3 regions of the Peribacillus suis genome follow, and region 3 is predicted to be linked to each of the others. Evidence: a T-box and tRNA genes for the amino acid it is inferred to sense, from the RefSeq annotation. Region 3 holds a T-box; the other regions hold tRNA genes.
The links. The T-box of region 3 lies ahead of ileS (isoleucine--tRNA ligase). A T-box ahead of a tRNA ligase gene usually reads a tRNA of that ligase, here a tRNA-Ile.
Positions count from the first base shown of each region.

Region 1: it has a tRNA-Ile gene. The T-box ahead of ileS (isoleucine--tRNA ligase) is inferred to sense a tRNA for this amino acid. The anticodon was not compared.
Region 2: it has a tRNA-Ile gene. The T-box ahead of ileS (isoleucine--tRNA ligase) is inferred to sense a tRNA for this amino acid. The anticodon was not compared.

Region 1 covers NZ_CM182019.1:28,605-31,884, reverse strand. Annotated here, with positions in the region: rRNA gene AC503W_RS00160 (23S ribosomal RNA) at 1-1,150, opposite strand, end outside; tRNA gene AC503W_RS00155 (tRNA-Ala) at 1,252-1,327, opposite strand; tRNA gene AC503W_RS00150 (tRNA-Ile) at 1,345-1,421, opposite strand; rRNA gene AC503W_RS00145 (16S ribosomal RNA) at 1,535-3,085, opposite strand.
Region 2 covers NZ_CM182019.1:10,829-14,108, forward strand. Annotated here, with positions in the region: rRNA gene AC503W_RS00045 (16S ribosomal RNA) at 1-1,487, shown strand, start outside; tRNA gene AC503W_RS00050 (tRNA-Ile) at 1,601-1,677, shown strand; tRNA gene AC503W_RS00055 (tRNA-Ala) at 1,695-1,770, shown strand; rRNA gene AC503W_RS00060 (23S ribosomal RNA) at 1,872-3,280, shown strand, end outside.
Region 3 covers NZ_CM182019.1:1,393,284-1,396,563, forward strand. Annotated here, with positions in the region: gene AC503W_RS06945 (YlmH family RNA-binding protein) at 1-557, shown strand, start outside; gene AC503W_RS06950 (DivIVA domain-containing protein) at 643-1,158, shown strand; T-box leader at 1,222-1,469, shown strand; gene ileS (isoleucine--tRNA ligase) at 1,559-3,280, shown strand, end outside.

The DNA of each region.
Region 1 (3,280 bases), 1.4 Mb from region 3:
GTGAGCTATTACGCACTCTTTAAATGGTGGCTGCTTCTGAGCCAACATCCTGGTTGTCTAAGCAACTCCACATCCTTTTCCACTTAACGTATACTTTGGGACCTTAGCTGGTGGTCTGGGCTGTTTCCCTTTCGACTACGGATCTTATCACTCGCAGTCTGACTCCCAAGAATAAGTATTTGGCATTCGGAGTTTGACTGAATTCGGTAACCCGTTGGGGGCCCCTAGTCCAATCAGTGCTCTACCTCCAATACTCTCATCTTGAGGCTAGCCCTAAAGCTATTTCGGAGAGAACCAGCTATCTCCAGGTTCGATTGGAATTTCTCCGCTACCCACACCTCATCCCCGCACTTTTCAACGTGCGTGGGTTCGGGCCTCCATTCAGTGTTACCTGAACTTCACCCTGGACATGGGTAGATCACCTGGTTTCGGGTCTACGACCTCATACTCATTCGCCCTATTCAGACTCGCTTTCGCTGCGGCTCCGTCTTATCAACTTAACCTCGCATGAAATCGTAACTCGCCGGTTCATTCTACAAAAGGCACGCCATTACCCATTAACGGGCTTTGACTACTTGTAGGCACACGGTTTCAGGATCTATTTCACTCCCCTTCCGGGGTGCTTTTCACCTTTCCCTCACGGTACTGGTTCACTATCGGTCACTAGGTAGTATTTAGCCTTGGGAGATGGTCCTCCCTGCTTCCGACGGGATTTCTCGTGTCCCGCCGTACTCAGGATCCACTCAGGAGGGAACGAAGTTTCAACTACAGGGTTTTTACCTTCTTTGACGGACCTTTCCAGGTCACTTCATTTACCCCGTTCCTTTGTAACTCCATATTGAGTGTCCTACAACCCCAAGAGGCAAGCCTCTTGGTTTGGGCTACATTCCGTTTCGCTCGCCGCTACTCAGGAAATCGCTATTGCTTTCTCTTCCTCCGGGTACTTAGATGTTTCAGTTCCCCGGGTCTGCCTTCAATACCCTATGTATTCAGGTAGAGATACTGTTCCATTACGAACAGTGGGTTTCCCCATTCGGAAATCTCCGGATCAAAGCTTACTTACAGCTCCCCGAAGCATATCGGTGTTAGTCCCGTCCTTCATCGGCTCCTAGTGCCAAGGCATCCACCGTGCGCCCTTTCTAACTTAACCGTTAAAAAGATCTTACTGATGCTTTGAAAAAAATTAATTGCCTTCTATCTATTATCTAGTTTTCAAGGAACAAGTGTCTCAATCACAAAGTGATTGAATATTGGTGGAGCCTAGCGGGATCGAACCGCTGACCTCCTGCGTGCAAGGCAGGCGCTCTCCCAGCTGAGCTAAGGCCCCATTTAAAAAGGAATGAATGGTGGGCCTAAATGGACTCGAACCATCGACCTCACGCTTATCAGGCGTGCGCTCTAACCAGCTGAGCTATAGGCCCATTCACATAAAATAATAAGCTTCTGCTTTCCAAGCTTATTGTGGGATATTATTTAGGAATGAATTACTCATTCAAAACTGAACAAAACAAAAGCGCTCTCGTATTATCCTTAGAAAGGAGGTGATCCAGCCGCACCTTCCGATACGGCTACCTTGTTACGACTTCACCCCAATCATCTGTCCCACCTTAGGCGGCTGGCTCCATAAAGGTTACCTCACCGACTTCGGGTGTTACAAACTCTCGTGGTGTGACGGGCGGTGTGTACAAGGCCCGGGAACGTATTCACCGCGGCATGCTGATCCGCGATTACTAGCGATTCCGGCTTCATGCAGGCGAGTTGCAGCCTACAATCCGAACTGAGAATGGCTTTATGGGATTCGCTTACCTTCGCAGGTTTGCAGCCCTTTGTACCATCCATTGTAGCACGTGTGTAGCCCAGGTCATAAGGGGCATGATGATTTGACGTCATCCCCACCTTCCTCCGGTTTGTCACCGGCAGTCACCTTAGAGTGCCCAACTGAATGCTGGCAACTAAGATCAAGGGTTGCGCTCGTTGCGGGACTTAACCCAACATCTCACGACACGAGCTGACGACAACCATGCACCACCTGTCACTCTGTCCCCCGAAGGGGAACGTCCTATCTCTAGGAGTGTCAGAGGATGTCAAGACCTGGTAAGGTTCTTCGCGTTGCTTCGAATTAAACCACATGCTCCACCGCTTGTGCGGGCCCCCGTCAATTCCTTTGAGTTTCAACCTTGCGGTCGTACTCCCCAGGCGGAGTGCTTAATGCGTTAGCTGCAGCACTAAAGGGCGGAAACCCTCTAACACTTAGCACTCATCGTTTACGGCGTGGACTACCAGGGTATCTAATCCTGTTTGCTCCCCACGCTTTCGCGCCTCAGTGTCAGTTACAGACCAGAAAGTCGCCTTCGCCACTGGTGTTCCTCCAAATCTCTACGCATTTCACCGCTACACTTGGAATTCCACTTTCCTCTTCTGCACTCAAGTTCCCCAGTTTCCAATGACCCTCCACGGTTGAGCCGTGGGCTTTCACATCAGACTTAAAGAACCACCTGCGCGCGCTTTACGCCCAATAATTCCGGACAACGCTTGCCACCTACGTATTACCGCGGCTGCTGGCACGTAGTTAGCCGTGGCTTTCTGGTTAGGTACCGTCAAGGTACCAGCAGTTACTCTGGTACTTGTTCTTCCCTAACAACAGAACTTTACGACCCGAAGGCCTTCTTCGTTCACGCGGCGTTGCTCCGTCAGACTTTCGTCCATTGCGGAAGATTCCCTACTGCTGCCTCCCGTAGGAGTCTGGGCCGTGTCTCAGTCCCAGTGTGGCCGATCACCCTCTCAGGTCGGCTACGCATCGTCGCCTTGGTGAGCCATTACCTCACCAACTAGCTAATGCGCCGCGGGCCCATCTATAAGTGACAGCCGAAACCGTCTTTCCATCTTCTCTCATGCGAGAAAAGAACATATCCGGTATTAGCTCCGGTTTCCCGAAGTTATCCCAGTCTTATAGGCAGGTTGCCCACGTGTTACTCACCCGTCCGCCGCTAATCTCAGGGAGCAAGCTCCCATCGATTCGCTCGACTTGCATGTATTAGGCACGCCGCCAGCGTTCGTCCTGAGCCAGGATCAAACTCTCCGAAGAAATGTTTGACTTGCTCATTTTGCTTTTTTATAGTGTGTGCTCACTCAAAATTTACGTTGGCGCTTTGTTTTGTTCAGTTTTCAAAGAGCAATTATTCAATCACTTACCTCGTAAGCGACTTTATTATCTTACCACGCATCCAAACTCTTGTCAACATTTATTTATGTTGTTTTGTTGGTTGAATGTTTATTAATT
Region 2 (3,280 bases), 1.4 Mb from region 3:
AGCGAATCGATGGGAGCTTGCTCCCTGAGATTAGCGGCGGACGGGTGAGTAACACGTGGGCAACCTGCCTATAAGACTGGGATAACTTCGGGAAACCGGAGCTAATACCGGATATGTTCTTTTCTCGCATGAGAGAAGATGGAAAGACGGTTTCGGCTGTCACTTATAGATGGGCCCGCGGCGCATTAGCTAGTTGGTGAGGTAATGGCTCACCAAGGCGACGATGCGTAGCCGACCTGAGAGGGTGATCGGCCACACTGGGACTGAGACACGGCCCAGACTCCTACGGGAGGCAGCAGTAGGGAATCTTCCGCAATGGACGAAAGTCTGACGGAGCAACGCCGCGTGAACGAAGAAGGCCTTCGGGTCGTAAAGTTCTGTTGTTAGGGAAGAACAAGTACCAGAGTAACTGCTGGTACCTTGACGGTACCTAACCAGAAAGCCACGGCTAACTACGTGCCAGCAGCCGCGGTAATACGTAGGTGGCAAGCGTTGTCCGGAATTATTGGGCGTAAAGCGCGCGCAGGTGGTTCTTTAAGTCTGATGTGAAAGCCCACGGCTCAACCGTGGAGGGTCATTGGAAACTGGGGAACTTGAGTGCAGAAGAGGAAAGTGGAATTCCAAGTGTAGCGGTGAAATGCGTAGAGATTTGGAGGAACACCAGTGGCGAAGGCGACTTTCTGGTCTGTAACTGACACTGAGGCGCGAAAGCGTGGGGAGCAAACAGGATTAGATACCCTGGTAGTCCACGCCGTAAACGATGAGTGCTAAGTGTTAGAGGGTTTCCGCCCTTTAGTGCTGCAGCTAACGCATTAAGCACTCCGCCTGGGGAGTACGACCGCAAGGTTGAAACTCAAAGGAATTGACGGGGGCCCGCACAAGCGGTGGAGCATGTGGTTTAATTCGAAGCAACGCGAAGAACCTTACCAGGTCTTGACATCCTCTGACACTCCTAGAGATAGGACGTTCCCCTTCGGGGGACAGAGTGACAGGTGGTGCATGGTTGTCGTCAGCTCGTGTCGTGAGATGTTGGGTTAAGTCCCGCAACGAGCGCAACCCTTGATCTTAGTTGCCAGCATTCAGTTGGGCACTCTAAGGTGACTGCCGGTGACAAACCGGAGGAAGGTGGGGATGACGTCAAATCATCATGCCCCTTATGACCTGGGCTACACACGTGCTACAATGGATGGTACAAAGGGCTGCAAACCTGCGAAGGTAAGCGAATCCCATAAAGCCATTCTCAGTTCGGATTGTAGGCTGCAACTCGCCTGCATGAAGCCGGAATCGCTAGTAATCGCGGATCAGCATGCCGCGGTGAATACGTTCCCGGGCCTTGTACACACCGCCCGTCACACCACGAGAGTTTGTAACACCCGAAGTCGGTGAGGTAACCTTTATGGAGCCAGCCGCCTAAGGTGGGACAGATGATTGGGGTGAAGTCGTAACAAGGTAGCCGTATCGGAAGGTGCGGCTGGATCACCTCCTTTCTAAGGATAATACGAGAGCGCTTTTGTTTTGTTCAGTTTTGAATGAGTAATTCATTCCTAAATAATATCCCACAATAAGCTTGGAAAGCAGAAGCTTATTATTTTATGTGAATGGGCCTATAGCTCAGCTGGTTAGAGCGCACGCCTGATAAGCGTGAGGTCGATGGTTCGAGTCCATTTAGGCCCACCATTCATTCCCTTTTAAATGGGGCCTTAGCTCAGCTGGGAGAGCGCCTGCCTTGCACGCAGGAGGTCAGCGGTTCGATCCCGCTAGGCTCCACCAATATTCAATCACTTTGTGATTGAGACACTTGTTCCTTGAAAACTAGATAATAGATAGAAGGCAATTAATTTTTTTCAAAGCATCAGTAAGATCTTTTTAACGGTTAAGTTAGAAAGGGCGCACGGTGGATGCCTTGGCACTAGGAGCCGATGAAGGACGGGACTAACACCGATATGCTTCGGGGAGCTGTAAGTAAGCTTTGATCCGGAGATTTCCGAATGGGGAAACCCACTGTTCGTAATGGAACAGTATCTCTACCTGAATACATAGGGTATTGAAGGCAGACCCGGGGAACTGAAACATCTAAGTACCCGGAGGAAGAGAAAGCAATAGCGATTTCCTGAGTAGCGGCGAGCGAAACGGAATGTAGCCCAAACCAAGAGGCTTGCCTCTTGGGGTTGTAGGACACTCAATATGGAGTTACAAAGGAACGGGGTAAATGAAGTGACCTGGAAAGGTCCGTCAAAGAAGGTAAAAACCCTGTAGTTGAAACTTCGTTCCCTCCTGAGTGGATCCTGAGTACGGCGGGACACGAGAAATCCCGTCGGAAGCAGGGAGGACCATCTCCCAAGGCTAAATACTACCTAGTGACCGATAGTGAACCAGTACCGTGAGGGAAAGGTGAAAAGCACCCCGGAAGGGGAGTGAAATAGATCCTGAAACCGTGTGCCTACAAGTAGTCAAAGCCCGTTAATGGGTAATGGCGTGCCTTTTGTAGAATGAACCGGCGAGTTACGATTTCATGCGAGGTTAAGTTGATAAGACGGAGCCGCAGCGAAAGCGAGTCTGAATAGGGCGAATGAGTATGAGGTCGTAGACCCGAAACCAGGTGATCTACCCATGTCCAGGGTGAAGTTCAGGTAACACTGAATGGAGGCCCGAACCCACGCACGTTGAAAAGTGCGGGGATGAGGTGTGGGTAGCGGAGAAATTCCAATCGAACCTGGAGATAGCTGGTTCTCTCCGAAATAGCTTTAGGGCTAGCCTCAAGATGAGAGTATTGGAGGTAGAGCACTGATTGGACTAGGGGCCCCCAACGGGTTACCGAATTCAGTCAAACTCCGAATGCCAAATACTTATTCTTGGGAGTCAGACTGCGAGTGATAAGATCCGTAGTCGAAAGGGAAACAGCCCAGACCACCAGCTAAGGTCCCAAAGTATACGTTAAGTGGAAAAGGATGTGGAGTTGCTTAGACAACCAGGATGTTGGCTCAGAAGCAGCCACCATTTAAAGAGTGCGTAATAGCTCACTGGTCGAGTGACTCCGCGCCGAAAATGTACCGGGGCTAAACGTATCACCGAAGCTGTGGATTGACACCGTATGGTGTCGATGGTAGGAGAGCGTTCTAAGGGCGTTGAAGTCAGACCGTAAGGACTGGTGGAGCGCTTAGAAGTGAGAATGCCGGTATGAGTAGCGAAAGAAGGGTGAGAATCCCTTCCACCGAATGCCTAAGGTTTCCTGAGGAAGGCTCGTCCGCTCAGGGTTAGTCGGGACCTAAGCCGAGGCCGA
Region 3 (3,280 bases):
TTTATCCTGATTACTACTCTCCTGAATCATCTGATTTCAATATCTCCTTATATGATATCTCCTATCCAAAAAAATTTGTTACACTTGAACACAGGCAAATACTTGGAACCTTGATGTCACTGGGGGTAAAACGTGAAAAATTCGGTGATATTATAGTGACAGAGGAGCAAGTCCAATTTATTGCAACAGGGGAAATGGATTCATACCTTACGGGAAACCTGGATAAGATAGGCAATGCTTCCGTAACCATTAAAAGGATTCCGATTGAGGATATCCTTGTGGTGAAGGACAACTGGGAAGAGCAGGTCAGTACCGTTAGCTCATTAAGGCTTGATAGCGTACTTTCGGCTGTTTTGAATATTTCCCGGCAAAAAGCCCAAACGTTGATATCGTCGGGGAAAACCAAGGTTAATTTCAAGCAAACGGAGAGCGTTTCTGAAGAATGCCGTGAGGGGGATACTCTATCCATCAGGGGTTTCGGTCGATGTAAAATCACTTCAATCGATGGGAAAACGAAAAAGGATAAGTGGAGAATCTCATTAGGTAGGAAAAAATAATTTAGTTGTTAGCAGGATTCACATATTTTTTGTCGAATATAGAGTTTTAATGTAATAGAGTAGAAATTGTTCTGGAGGTGCAACAATGCCCTTAACCCCGATAGATATACATAACAAGGAATTTAGTAAAGTATTTCGAGGGTATGATGAAGATGAGGTTAACGAATTTCTAGACCAAGTCATTAAAGATTATGAATTGATTCTAAGAGAAAAGAAAGAAATGGAAGAAAAATTGAACGAGACGTTCGATCGTTTAGGTCATTTCACGACTATCGAGGGCACGCTTAATAAGTCTATCATTGTCGCGCAGGAAGCTGCAGAAGAATTAAAGCGCAATGCCCAAAAAGAAGCCAAACTGATCATCAAGGAAGCAGAAAAGAATGCTGACCGGATTGTCAATGAGTCGCTTGTGAAAGCAAGAAAAATAGCGATGGATATAGAAGACTTGAAAAAACAATCGAAGGTTTTCCGTACTCGCTTTAAAATGCTTGTCGGAGCACAGCTCGATTTGTTGGATAATGACGACTGGGATCATCTGCTTGAATACGAAGTGGATGCATCTGAAATAGAATTAAATGATGGAGTAGATGAGGAAAATTAAACGTTTCCTTGACTTCAAGCACTTTTTTCGCATATAATTTTTTAACAATACTATTCATGATGACATTAGACGATGACAGGGACAGTAAATTCCTCATATCCTTATATGTAGCGACCCGGGGACGGTGTAAGCCCGGGATAAGAGAAGGAATTGAACATCACCCTTGAGTTCTGAATTGAACCTGCTTATGCAGCAAGTAAACGATGCGTATCATTCACGTTACGAATGCTCGAGAGGAAAGGATTCAGCCGTTTTGTGAATCTTTCTAACCAGGGTGGTACCGCGGGAAGCAAAGCTTTCTCGTCCCTTTTTCAGGGATGAGAAGGCTTTTTATTTTGTCTGCGAATCGGGTCAATCAACTCAAATGAAGTTATGGATAGATGGATGGAGGAATTTTATAATGGAATATAAAGATACTTTATTAATGCCTAAAACTGAATTTCCAATGAGGGGCAACCTTCCGAAGCGCGAGCCTGAAATTCAGGAAAAGTGGAAAGAGATGGACATCTATAAAAAAGTGCAAGAGCACACTGAAGGGCGACCGTTATTCATTTTACATGATGGACCTCCATATGCAAACGGTGATATCCATATGGGTCATGCCTTGAATAAAGTTTTAAAAGATTTCATCGTCCGTTTTAAGTCCATGAGCGGTTACCATGCACCGTATGTTCCAGGCTGGGATACGCACGGTCTCCCAATTGAAACGGCTTTGACTAAAAAAGGCGTGAACCGTAAAGAAATGAGCGTCGCTGAATTCAGAAAGCTATGTGAAGAATATGCATACGTACAGATTAACAATCAACGTGAGCAATTCAAGCGGATTGGTGTTCGCGGGGATTGGGATAATCCTTATATTACGTTAAAGCCTGAATATGAAGCACAACAGATCAAGGTTTTTGGTGAAATGGCGAAAAAAGGCTATATCTATAAAGGGAAGAAACCTGTTTACTGGTCCCCTTCGAGTGAATCGGCTCTTGCTGAAGCGGAGATTGAATACCAAGATAAACGTTCGGCTTCAATCTATGTAGCATTTGAAGTGACTGATGGTAAAGGTGTCATTGATGAAGGTGTAAAAATCATCATTTGGACGACAACACCATGGACGATTCCGGCCAACCTTGGAATTTCCCTACATCCACAATTGAATTATGTGGTTGTTGCAGTGGAAAATGAAAAATACTTAGTGGCAGAAGCCTTATTGGAATCTGTTAAAGAAACGCTTGGATGGGAAAACCCAACTATCGTGAAAACGGTAAAAGGCAGTGAGTTGGATCGTGCTGTAGCGAAGCATCCTCTATATGATCGTGAATCACTAGTGATGTTAGGTGAGCATGTAACGACTGAAGCTGGAACAGGTTGTGTTCATACAGCTCCAGGACACGGGGAAGATGACTTTATCATCGGTCAGAAATATGGCTTGGATGTTCTTTGCCCAGTCGATGAAAAAGGTGTCATGACTGAAGAAGCAGGGGAGTTTGCTGGATTATTCTATGATAAAGCAAATAAAGCGATTTCCGAAAAATTAACTGAAGTGGGAGCCCTGTTGAATCTTACATTCATCACACATTCATTCCCACATGACTGGCGGACGAAGAAGCCGACGATCTTCCGTGCAACTGCACAGTGGTTCGCTTCAATCAAGGACTTCCGTGATGATTTGCTGAAGGCAGTCGAAGAAACGAAATGGGTACCGGCATGGGGTGAAACACGCCTATTCAATATGGTCCGTGACCGAGGAGATTGGTGTATCTCTCGACAACGTGCATGGGGTGTGCCAATTCCAGTATTTTACGCAGAAAATGGCGAACCAATCATCACGGACGAAACAATCAATCATATTTCAGAATTATTCCGTGAGCACGGTTCAAATATCTGGTTTGAAAAAGAAGCAAAAGATCTTCTACCACAAGGCTTTACACATGAAGGAAGTCCAAACGGTATCTTCACTAAAGAAACGGATATCATGGATGTATGGTTCGACTCCGGTTCTTCCCATCAAGCGGTTCTTGAAGAAAGAGAAGAACTTCAACGTCCGGCTGACCTTTATCTTGAAGGGTCCGATCAATATCGCGGTTGGTTCAACTCATCACTTTCAACAGGTGTTGCCGTGACAGGAAAA